Linked DNA regions of Magnetococcus marinus MC-1. Each later gene encodes a partner of the first gene's protein in a complex. Links are inferred from orthologs where the notes say so. Each region holds a gene or a part of one and is shown on either strand. Other genes may lie near its edges.

Region 1 (5,751 bases):
TTAAGGGATGTGCATAAAGATGAAAATGACCCGTAAAGCGCAGATGGTAGGGGCCATGGCCCTAATGACGCTGTTGGCCGCAGGGCCAGCCTTGGCAACGGATGAGGCGGCACTCCTGGCTGAAAGCCGCGATGCGGTTAAACAATTCTTTGGCAAACTTAAAGGTACCTTGATGCAAGGTATGAAGGCCGGTGGACCCAATGCGGCAATGACGGTGTGCAACACTGCGGCGACGGGCATTGCCAAACAGGCTTCTGCCAGCTACGGCGGTTCGGTGGGGCGCACCAGCCTGAAACTGCGCAATACGGATAATGCCCCCGATGCCTGGGAGCTTGGGGTGTTGGAGAGCTTTGAGAGCCGCTTGGCCGCAGGTGAGGATCCCGCCAAGATGGAGCATCACGAGGTGGTGAGCATGGATGGCAAGCAGGTGTTTCGCTATATGAAGGCGATTCCCACCGCCGCCAAGCCCTGCCTAGCGTGTCATGGGGAGAAGATTGATCCAACGGTTGAGATCACACTCAACCGTCTCTATCCCGAAGATAAGGCACGTGGCTATACCGAGGGCCAGATTCGCGGGGCCTTTACGTTGAAAAAAGAGATTCAATAGTCAAGCTGTGTTCAAGCAAGTGTAAAAAAGGCCGGAATCCTTTAAGGATACCGGCCTTTTTTACAATGAAGCATGGTAGGGCCTGCCCGTAAAGACGAGATTACTCCCGCAGTTCTAAGGGCAGTGGAAAGGCCAAATACTCTTTGGTGACCGAGAGCAGTTCCACCTGGTGCTGCTCTGCGTGCAAATGCGCCAGCAGCTCTTCGACTAAGATTTCCGGTGCCGAAGCCCCGGCGGTAATGCCCAGGGTCTCAACCCCTTCAAGCCACTGTATTTCCACATCTTTGGCGTTTTCAATCAGGAAAGCCCGGCAGCCGTGCTGTTCGGCCACCTCGCGTAAACGGTTTGAGTTGCTGCTGTTTGGTGCCCCTAAAACAAGAATAAGATCCGATGCTTGCGCCAATGCTTTGACCGCATTTTGGCGGTTTTGGGTCGCATAACAGATATCCTCTTTAGCCGGTTCTTTGATGGTGGGAAAACGGGCTTTAAGTTGCGCCACCATCGCTCGGGTCTCATCCACCGAGAGGGTGGTTTGGGTAATGTAGGCCACCTTTTGCGGGTTACTTAGCCGCAACTGTGCAACGTCATCGGGATGGGAGATCAGTTTCATGCGCGCCTGTTGCAGTTGGCCCATGGTACCCTCAACCTCGGGGTGCCCGGCATGGCCGATGAGCAGCACTTGGTAGTGGTCATGATCCAGGCGTTCGGCCTCGCGGTGGACCTTGTCGACCAGTGGGCAGGTGGCATCCAAAATGTGCAACGGACGGCGCTCGCCCTCGGCTTGTACCGCTTTAGAGACACCATGGGCGGAGTAGATGGCTACCGCACCATCGGGGATTTCATCCAACTCATGCACAAACACCGCACCCTGGTTGCGTAGATGCTCCACCACCCAGCGGTTATGCACAATTTCATGGCGGACATAGATGGGCGGGCCAAATTTTTCCAGCGCTTTGAGTACAATGGCAATGGCCCGATCAACCCCGGCACAAAATCCCCGTGGTTCCGCTAATAGAATACGCATGGTTTTATTGGTCCAGTTGCAGTTGGTAGGGATGATAAGCGCGGATGGAGGCACCATTGCGCCAGCCAATGCGGCCCCGCACCTCCACAAAGCGCCCTTGCAGCTCTTTGAAGGGACCAAGAACTTTGCGAAAGTGGGCCAGCCAATCCCGATGGCTGATGGTTACGGTAAAATCTTCACGCCAATTTTTACCAAAGTTAAGGTAGATCCAACCCCCCTTTTGGTCAACGTTTAGGATGGTGCCGCCGACAATGCGATAGGCCCCTACATGGTGACGGGCCTCTGTATGATCCACCAGCCAATGCCCCTCAAGCCATGCGCCGCGTTTGGCTTTGCGGGCGCGGCGTTCGGCTTTGCTGTAGCGTTTGTAGCGGTTTAAATCGGCGCTGGGGTAGACAATGGCCAACCCCTCTTCCAGCAGTTGTTCTGCGAGATCCTGACCATTGGCAAGCTCTACATAACAGAGTGGTCGCGCGTAGACATCCCGCGAGCGCCCTTGCGGGGCAAAGCTTAATTTAACGCTTTGTCCACCACGCATAAGCAGTTCAGTGGCGCGATGTTTGGCTTGTTGGGCATAGGGTTCGGCGGGTAGGCGCTCATGCTCCAGCTCTGGGGTGTCGATACCCATAAGACGGATACGGCCCACATGGGGGATGGTAAAGGTGTCGCCATCAATCACGCTTGTAGGGACGGCGTGACGGGGGAGTGCCTGATCCGCAGCCCAGCCAGTCATGGTTTGGCCCAGTAAGATAAAACAAAAGAGCAGCGCCACAGGTGTGCGCAAATGTGATAACATATTGGTATCCTCATGCGGTTTTAAGGGTGCCTGTGAGCTGGGCAATGTTTGTGACCCCCTGTTCGGCAACACCCTGGTGCAGGGCTTGGGCGATGCGCATGGGGAGCAGGGGATCTTTAAACAGGCTGGTGCAGAGGCCGGTGGCGGAGGCCCCGACCAGAAAAAATTCAAGCACATCGTCAGCCGAGGCGATACCCCCTTGGCCGATGATGGGGATCTGGTGCTGACGGGCCAGTTGATAGGTCTGCCACACCTTGAGCAGGGCCACCGGCTTAACCGCAGGGCCAGAGAGTCCCCCTTGTAGGTTGCCTAGCACGGGACGGCGCTTTTTGAGGTCGATGGCCATACCCATCAGGGTGTTGATGACCGACAGCGCATCACTACCGGCCTCAATGGCCCGTTTGGCCACTGTGGTAATGTCGGTGACGTTGGGGGAGAGCTTGGTGATGATGGGTTTGGTGGTGGCTCGGCGCACCTCTTCCACCACGGCGGCGGCCATATCAGGATCAGAACCAAAGGCAATACCGCCCTCTTTGACATTGGGGCAGGAGATATTAATTTCGATGGCGGCCACCGGGCTTTGATCAAAGATACGCGCTATTTCGCCATACTGCTCGGTGGTGGAGCCAGAGATGTTGGCGATCAATGGGGTGTCGATCTGCGCGCAGAGGCGGGGTAAAATCTCATCCACCACGGCGCGGGCGCCGGGGTTTTGCAGGCCGATCGCGTTGAGCATGCCACAAGGGGTTTCGGCCAGTCGGTGCGGGGGGTTGCCCCGTTTGGGCTCTAAAGTGGTGCCCTTTAGGCAGATGGCACCGATGGCCTTAAAGTCAAACCCTTCCAGGGTGAGCAGCTCCTCGCCAAAGGCAACGCAGCCCGAGAGCAGCACCAGGGGGGTACGCATGGCAATACCGGCAACTTCAACAGCGATGGGGCTCTGGCTGGTCACGTCTGGGAACTCCTACAGCTCAAGGTGGTCAAGGGCGCAGGCCATGGTAACAAATTTAGCGGCCTGGGAGAATAGGGGGGTGTGGCTTGGCAAAAAAGAGCGGTCGACATGATTTCACACAATAAAAGCAGAGTTGTTACATATAATCCATAGAACAAAAGCAGAGATGCTGCTATTTTTGCCCACCCCAACGGGAGCAGTCTCTCTTCGTATAAGGGTGTATACCCCAGGGTGAATGGGTAACATCTGAAGATTCAAAGGGATGAAAAAATGGCAAAGGCTGGCCCGGCCTTTGCTTTTAGAAATGGATATCGACGTACAGAATCGTGCAAAACATGCATCCTTTTTTCCCCTTTTTAGCACCCATAAAAAAGGGTCTGTAAGAGATGTGTAGGAGAGGCAACCATGGGTAGCCAACAAATGATGTATACAGGATCGTCAGTGGTTATTGACAACTTAGAGAGTTATGAAGAGGCGCTGGTGCGCATTCACGATCTGTTGGAGATGCCACTCTCTCCCCATGTAGACAGTGTGCTGGACCCCCTGCTCAAGGCGGTTGCTGGTTATGAGCAGTATCTATACAGCGCTAAGCGTTCCCGTTTGCGCGGCTAGCGGGCACGCTATGACAGGATAAAAAGCCCCGTGCGCGGTGTAGGCGACGGGGCTTTGTGGTCATTTTTTGCGTTTGAGCAATCCCACCAACATCTGCAACTCCTCCAGCTTTAGCAGCCATGCGGTGAGCAAAAAGAGTGCGACACCCACGCCAATGGTGGGCAGCAGAGCCACGGCCCGCTGGGTGGTGGTTACATCGCCACCGTGTGGCCAAACATGACCATGCATCGCCCAGATCCCCGCCGCCATCATCATCGTTGCCAGCGTGCCTTTGAGCAGTACCTTGAAAAAGCCCCCATGGGGTTTAAAGCCCGTACGCTTTTTTAACGCCCGTAACAACAGCAGCATGTTCAGGTAGCTTGAGAGGGTGGTGGCCAGCGCCAGCCCCACATAGCCCAATGGAAACATGAGGATCACATTGAGAAACATATTGGTGATCATGCAGATAATGGCGATGCGCACCGGGGTTTTGGTATCTTTGCGGGCGTAGAACGCAGGGGCTAACACCTTAACACTGGCAAACGCCATCAAGCCCATGGCATAGGCGAATAGGGCGTTGCCGGTGAGGTGGGTGGTTTCGCTGCCAAAGGCGCCCCGCTCAAACAGCAGGGCCAAAATGGGCTCGCGCAGCATGATCAACCCCACCATGGCGGGTAGGTTGATCAGAAAAATCAAGCGTAGCGCGAAATCCAGGTCATGGTTGAGGGCGGCATCATCGTTTTTAGCGGCGTGGGCCGACAGTGCCGGTAAAATGGCGGTGCCCATGGCGATGCCGATCAAGCCCAAGGGGAACTCCACAAGGCGGTCGGCGTAATAGAGGTAGGAGATCGCCCCACTGGATAAAAAAGAGGCCAGCAGGATGTCAAACAGCAGATTAACCTGTGCCACCGAAACCCCCAGGATCGAGGGCCCCATGAGCCGCAAAATACGCCCAATGGCGCTATGTTTGGGTTCCCAGCGCAGGCGCACGGTAAAGCCGATCTGTTTCAGGGCGGGCCACTGCACCAATAGCTGGGCGGCCCCCCCTAAAAAAACGCCCCAGGCGAGGGCCTCGGCGGGGCGCTCCACGTAGGGGGTAAGGAACAGCGCCGCGCCGATGAGAGAGAGGTTGAGCAACATGGGGGTGGCGGCTGGTACGGCAAAGCGCTGATGGCTATTAAGAATGCCCCCCGCCAAGGCTACCAGCGAAATAAATAGGATATAGGGAAAGGTGATGCGGGTTAGATCCACGGTAAGCTGATATTTATCCGGCTGGTCCAGAAAACCCGGTGCGGCGGCCATGATCAACCAGGGCATAAAAAGTTGTGCCAGGGCCACAATCACCATCAAAACCAGCAACAGTTGGGTAAAGATCGCCTGGGCAGCCCGCTGGGTTTGCTGGGTGTCACCGGCGGCCAAATAGTCGGCAAACACCGGTACAAAGGCGGTGCTAAAGGCCCCCTCGGCAAAGAGGCGGCGTAAAAAGTTGGGCAGTTTTAAGGCGACAAAAAAAGCATCCGCGCCCATGCCCGCGCCAAAGCCGCGGGCGATGACAATATCGCGAATAAAACCGAGTATGCGCGATAAAAGGGTATAAAAACTGATCGTTCCAACCGCACGTAGTAAACCACGGCGTTGATTATGGGCAGAGGAGGGTAGGCTCACAGGCATGGTTTCCCGGCGGGAAGATGAAGGAAAATGAACGGGAAGGTAAAAAAGGATTGACGATTGCTCCATCTCTACCTATTCTGCCCGTTTCATCGGAACAGGTACTTTCTATCGTC
Region 2 (2,964 bases), 4.2 Mb from region 1 along the record:
AAAACCCAGGCCAAAGCAGCCACCCATGCGGGTAGTGCATCTCCTGATAAAGAGGTCCAAACGATATGAGCGAACGTAATATTACCTATCTTACTGACGTCTCTCTCATCACCTGCATCGTACAACGTGGCTTGGGCGATGTGATCGTCAAAGCGGCCCGCGAAGCCGGTGCCCAGGGTGCAACCGTCTACTACGCCAAGGGTAGTGGTGTGCGGGAGCGTCTGGGTGCTCTGGGGGTAGCGGTCGAGGTGGAAAAAGAGGTGGTCAACCTGGTGGTCTCTAAGGAGCAGCAGGATTTGGTCTTTAACAGTGCCTATCTGGCGGGCAATCTGGACACCCCCGGTATGGGGTTCATGTATGTTACCCCCCTGGAGAAGGCCGCTACCTATATTCCCCACGAGGTTATTCAACGCCTGCAACAGGCCAGCTAAGGGGGTGCCAGCATGTCGGAAACTCAGCTGGTAGAAAACAAGTTGATCACCGCTTATCTCCCGGATGATGGCAGTGATAAAGAGGTACTTAAAGCGCTACATGGCAAGGGCATTTACACCGCCAACTCGGTGGGTTTGCGCGGTATTTCCATGTTGCGCCCAGCCAAGGGCAAAGCGGGACGTCTGCCGGAGTCTGAAGCCGTTAAAATGGTCACGGTCATGGTGGCGGGTGAAGAGGCCGACGAGATGTTTGAGTTTATCTTTGACAAGGGCCATGTGGGGCGTCAAGGGGGGGGGTTTATGTTTGTCAGCACCCTGAGTGCGGCGACCCTCTTTACCCTGCCTGAGGATGTGCAAGCCGAACATTAAGCTGGCAGAGTGGTTACATTGAGAAGGGGTGGACTCTATGGGTCCACCCTTTTTTATGGCTCTCTCGCCGGACACAAGTTCACTTCTTGTTCGCACTGGCGGACGGATGCCGATAGAATAAGCACCTTAGGCTCTATGGATATAACCGTGGCCTTGGTATGCCCTTAAAGCCCTAACATGGATCTTTTTGTGAGGTTGTTTAATGTCCCAAGCCATGCGTCCCAAACTTTGTCGTGAAACTGCACAGGTGGTGTTTAACCGGGCGCTGCCGGGGGATCAATATGTGATTCGCCTGCGGGCCCCTGGATTGGCGCAAGGTTGCCGTCCTGGTCATTTTGCCCAGGTGGATTGTGGTCCCACCACCACCTTGCCCCGCCCTCTCTCTATTTTGGATGCAGATGCGGCAGCGGGTACGGTGGATATTTTCTACAAGGTGGTGGGGCGCGGTACAGAGCTCATGGCCCAGTGGCAGGCGGGTGCAGAGGTGACGTTAATGGGGCCAGTTGGCCGTACCTTTACCCTGATTGATGCGCCTAAACGGGCGGTGTTGATTGGGGGGGGCGTGGGGGCCGCGCCGGTGGATTTTTTGGCCCGTACGCTGGCGGGACGTGGGGTTGAGTGTACTCTATTTTTGGGTATGGAGAGTGAGAGCCCCTTTGTTTTGGAGCAAGCTAAGCAGCCGCTACCGGGTGTTGAGAGGTCGATTATTCTGGCACTAGCACCCCTGCAAGGGGCAGGGGTGCGCAGCCGCATGGCGGCATTGACGCCGCGTCAGGGTTGGTTTACGGGCTATGTCACGGATCTGGCGGCGGCCTATTTAGCGGCATTAACGGACCAACAACGGGAGGAAACCGTTCTGTATACCTGTGGTCCGACCCCCATGATGGCGGCGGCCAATAGGGTCGCCAAACGGTTTGCTCTCTCGGGTCAGGCTTCCATGGAAGAGCATATGGCGTGTGGTTTTGGGGGATGTGCCGGCTGTGTGGCCCCCATTCGGGTCGGTGGGGCGTTGGGTTGGAACTATCGCCGGGTTTGTGTGGATGGGCCGGTCTTTGATTTGGATGAGATTGCGTGGGAGCAGATGGGTTATGCGCCTGCTCCGGTGCAGGCTTGTGGCTGTCCCTGAGCGGTCTTAACGGGGGGCTATCTCTGAGGGGGGGGGTGGATACCTCCCCCGCAATGCATCCATGCATGTGGCCAAACGGGGTTGATGCGGATGTAACCTGTTGGGGCTTTAGTCGAGGGTATGTTTTTTTAGGCGATAGAGCAGGGTATCGCGGGTTAAGCCCAACAGGCGTGCGGCCTTGGATTTATTACCTGTCGCGCGTTCCAGCGCCTGCTTGATGAGGCCACGCTCCACGGCGGTTAGGTCCACCCCTTGTGAGGGCAGGTCGAAGGGGGATCCGGAGGCGACCTCGGGCACCGTACCCCGCAGCTCGACGGGCAGTGCGGGCAGGTCAACCTCTTCGCCGCCGTGATAGATGACCATACGCGTACAAAAATTGAGCAGTTCGCGGATATTCCCGGGCCAGCGGTGGTTTTGGATTTGCTGGAGCGCTTTACTGGTAAAGCGTGGCGGTTTACGTTCAAAGCGGGCTGCGGCTTCCAGTAAAAAGTGATCCATGAGCAGGGGAATATCGCGGGGACGGTCCCTTAGGGGGGGCAGGGTTAAGGGTGCGATATTGAGGCGGTAGAAGAGATCTTCACGAAACAGACCCTCGCGCACCCGCTGTGCGAGGTCCACATTGGTGGCGGCGACGATACGGATATCCACCCGCACAGGTTGCGCTTGTCCGACCACTTGGCATTCACTATTTTCAAGCAGACGTAGGAGTTTTGCCTGTAGTGGCAGGCTTAATTCACCCACTTCGTCGAGAAACAGTGTCCCACCGGAGGAGGCGCGAACGCGCCCTTGGTGGGCATCGGTTGCGCCGGTGAAGGCGCCGCGCACGTGGCCAAACAGTTCTGATTCGGCGAGGTTATCTTGCAGGGCGGCGCAGTTAACGGGAACCCAGGGACCTTTATTTCGGCGACTTTCTGCGTGCACCAGGTGTCCGATGCGCTCTTTGCCGGTACCGCTTTCGCCGGTTATGAGCACGGTTACATTGGTTTGGGCCACGAGGGTAGCGGCACGCATGACAGATTCCATCTCCGGGGTACGGGT

What was found. Proteins that work in one complex are often made in the same cells at the same time.
Region 2: the proteins of MMC1_RS17545 (region 1) and MMC1_RS00505 are in contact, whole or in part, in a crystal structure (PDB 5UE9), measured with the Lactococcus lactis proteins. The link is inferred for Magnetococcus marinus MC-1 from one-to-one orthologs. Residues at the interface, in WP_025017116.1 of Lactococcus lactis: Gly25, Phe27, Phe29, Glu32, Tyr33, Lys35, Tyr36, Lys48, Phe56, Thr60, Pro61, Arg62, Val63, Ala64, Glu65, Thr66, Ala67, Ser68, Gly69, Met70, Ile74, Gln77, Pro223, Glu251, Phe274, Ala275, Pro277, Phe278; in WP_023189152.1 of Lactococcus lactis: Leu4, Gln5, Ala47, Ser48, Met49, Leu50, Leu51, Arg52, Arg53, Met95, Leu98, Arg223, Met224, Ala225, Cys226, Ile228, Gly229, Ala230, Cys231, Tyr232, Ala233, Val235, Glu236, His237, Asn243, His244, Ala245, Lys247, Glu250.

The regions. Positions count from the first base shown.
Region 1 is NC_008576.1:4,276,232-4,281,982, reverse strand. The notes cover bases 1,408-4,305. They hold MMC1_RS17545 (dihydroorotate dehydrogenase), read right to left. Parts: upstream 3,377-4,305; coding sequence 2,438-3,376; downstream 1,408-2,437. Other genes in these bases: murJ (murein biosynthesis integral membrane protein MurJ), read right to left, coding at 4,049-4,305; MMC1_RS17540 (hypothetical protein), read left to right, coding at 3,782-3,988; MMC1_RS17550 (thermonuclease family protein), read right to left, coding at 1,636-2,427; ispH (4-hydroxy-3-methylbut-2-enyl diphosphate reductase), read right to left, coding at 1,408-1,631. Outside these bases: MMC1_RS17560 (Tll0287-like domain-containing protein), read left to right, coding at 20-607; more of ispH, read right to left, coding at 708-1,407; more of murJ, read right to left, coding at 4,306-5,638.
Region 2 is NC_008576.1:101,640-104,603, reverse strand. It holds MMC1_RS00505 (dihydroorotate dehydrogenase electron transfer subunit), read left to right. Parts: upstream 1-1,002; coding sequence 1,003-1,926; downstream 1,927-2,964. Other genes in the region: MMC1_RS00500 (sigma-54 interaction domain-containing protein), read right to left, coding at 2,035-2,964; MMC1_RS00510 (hypothetical protein), read left to right, coding at 444-800; MMC1_RS00515 (P-II family nitrogen regulator), read left to right, coding at 66-431; MMC1_RS00520 (DUF1538 domain-containing protein), read left to right, coding at 1-69.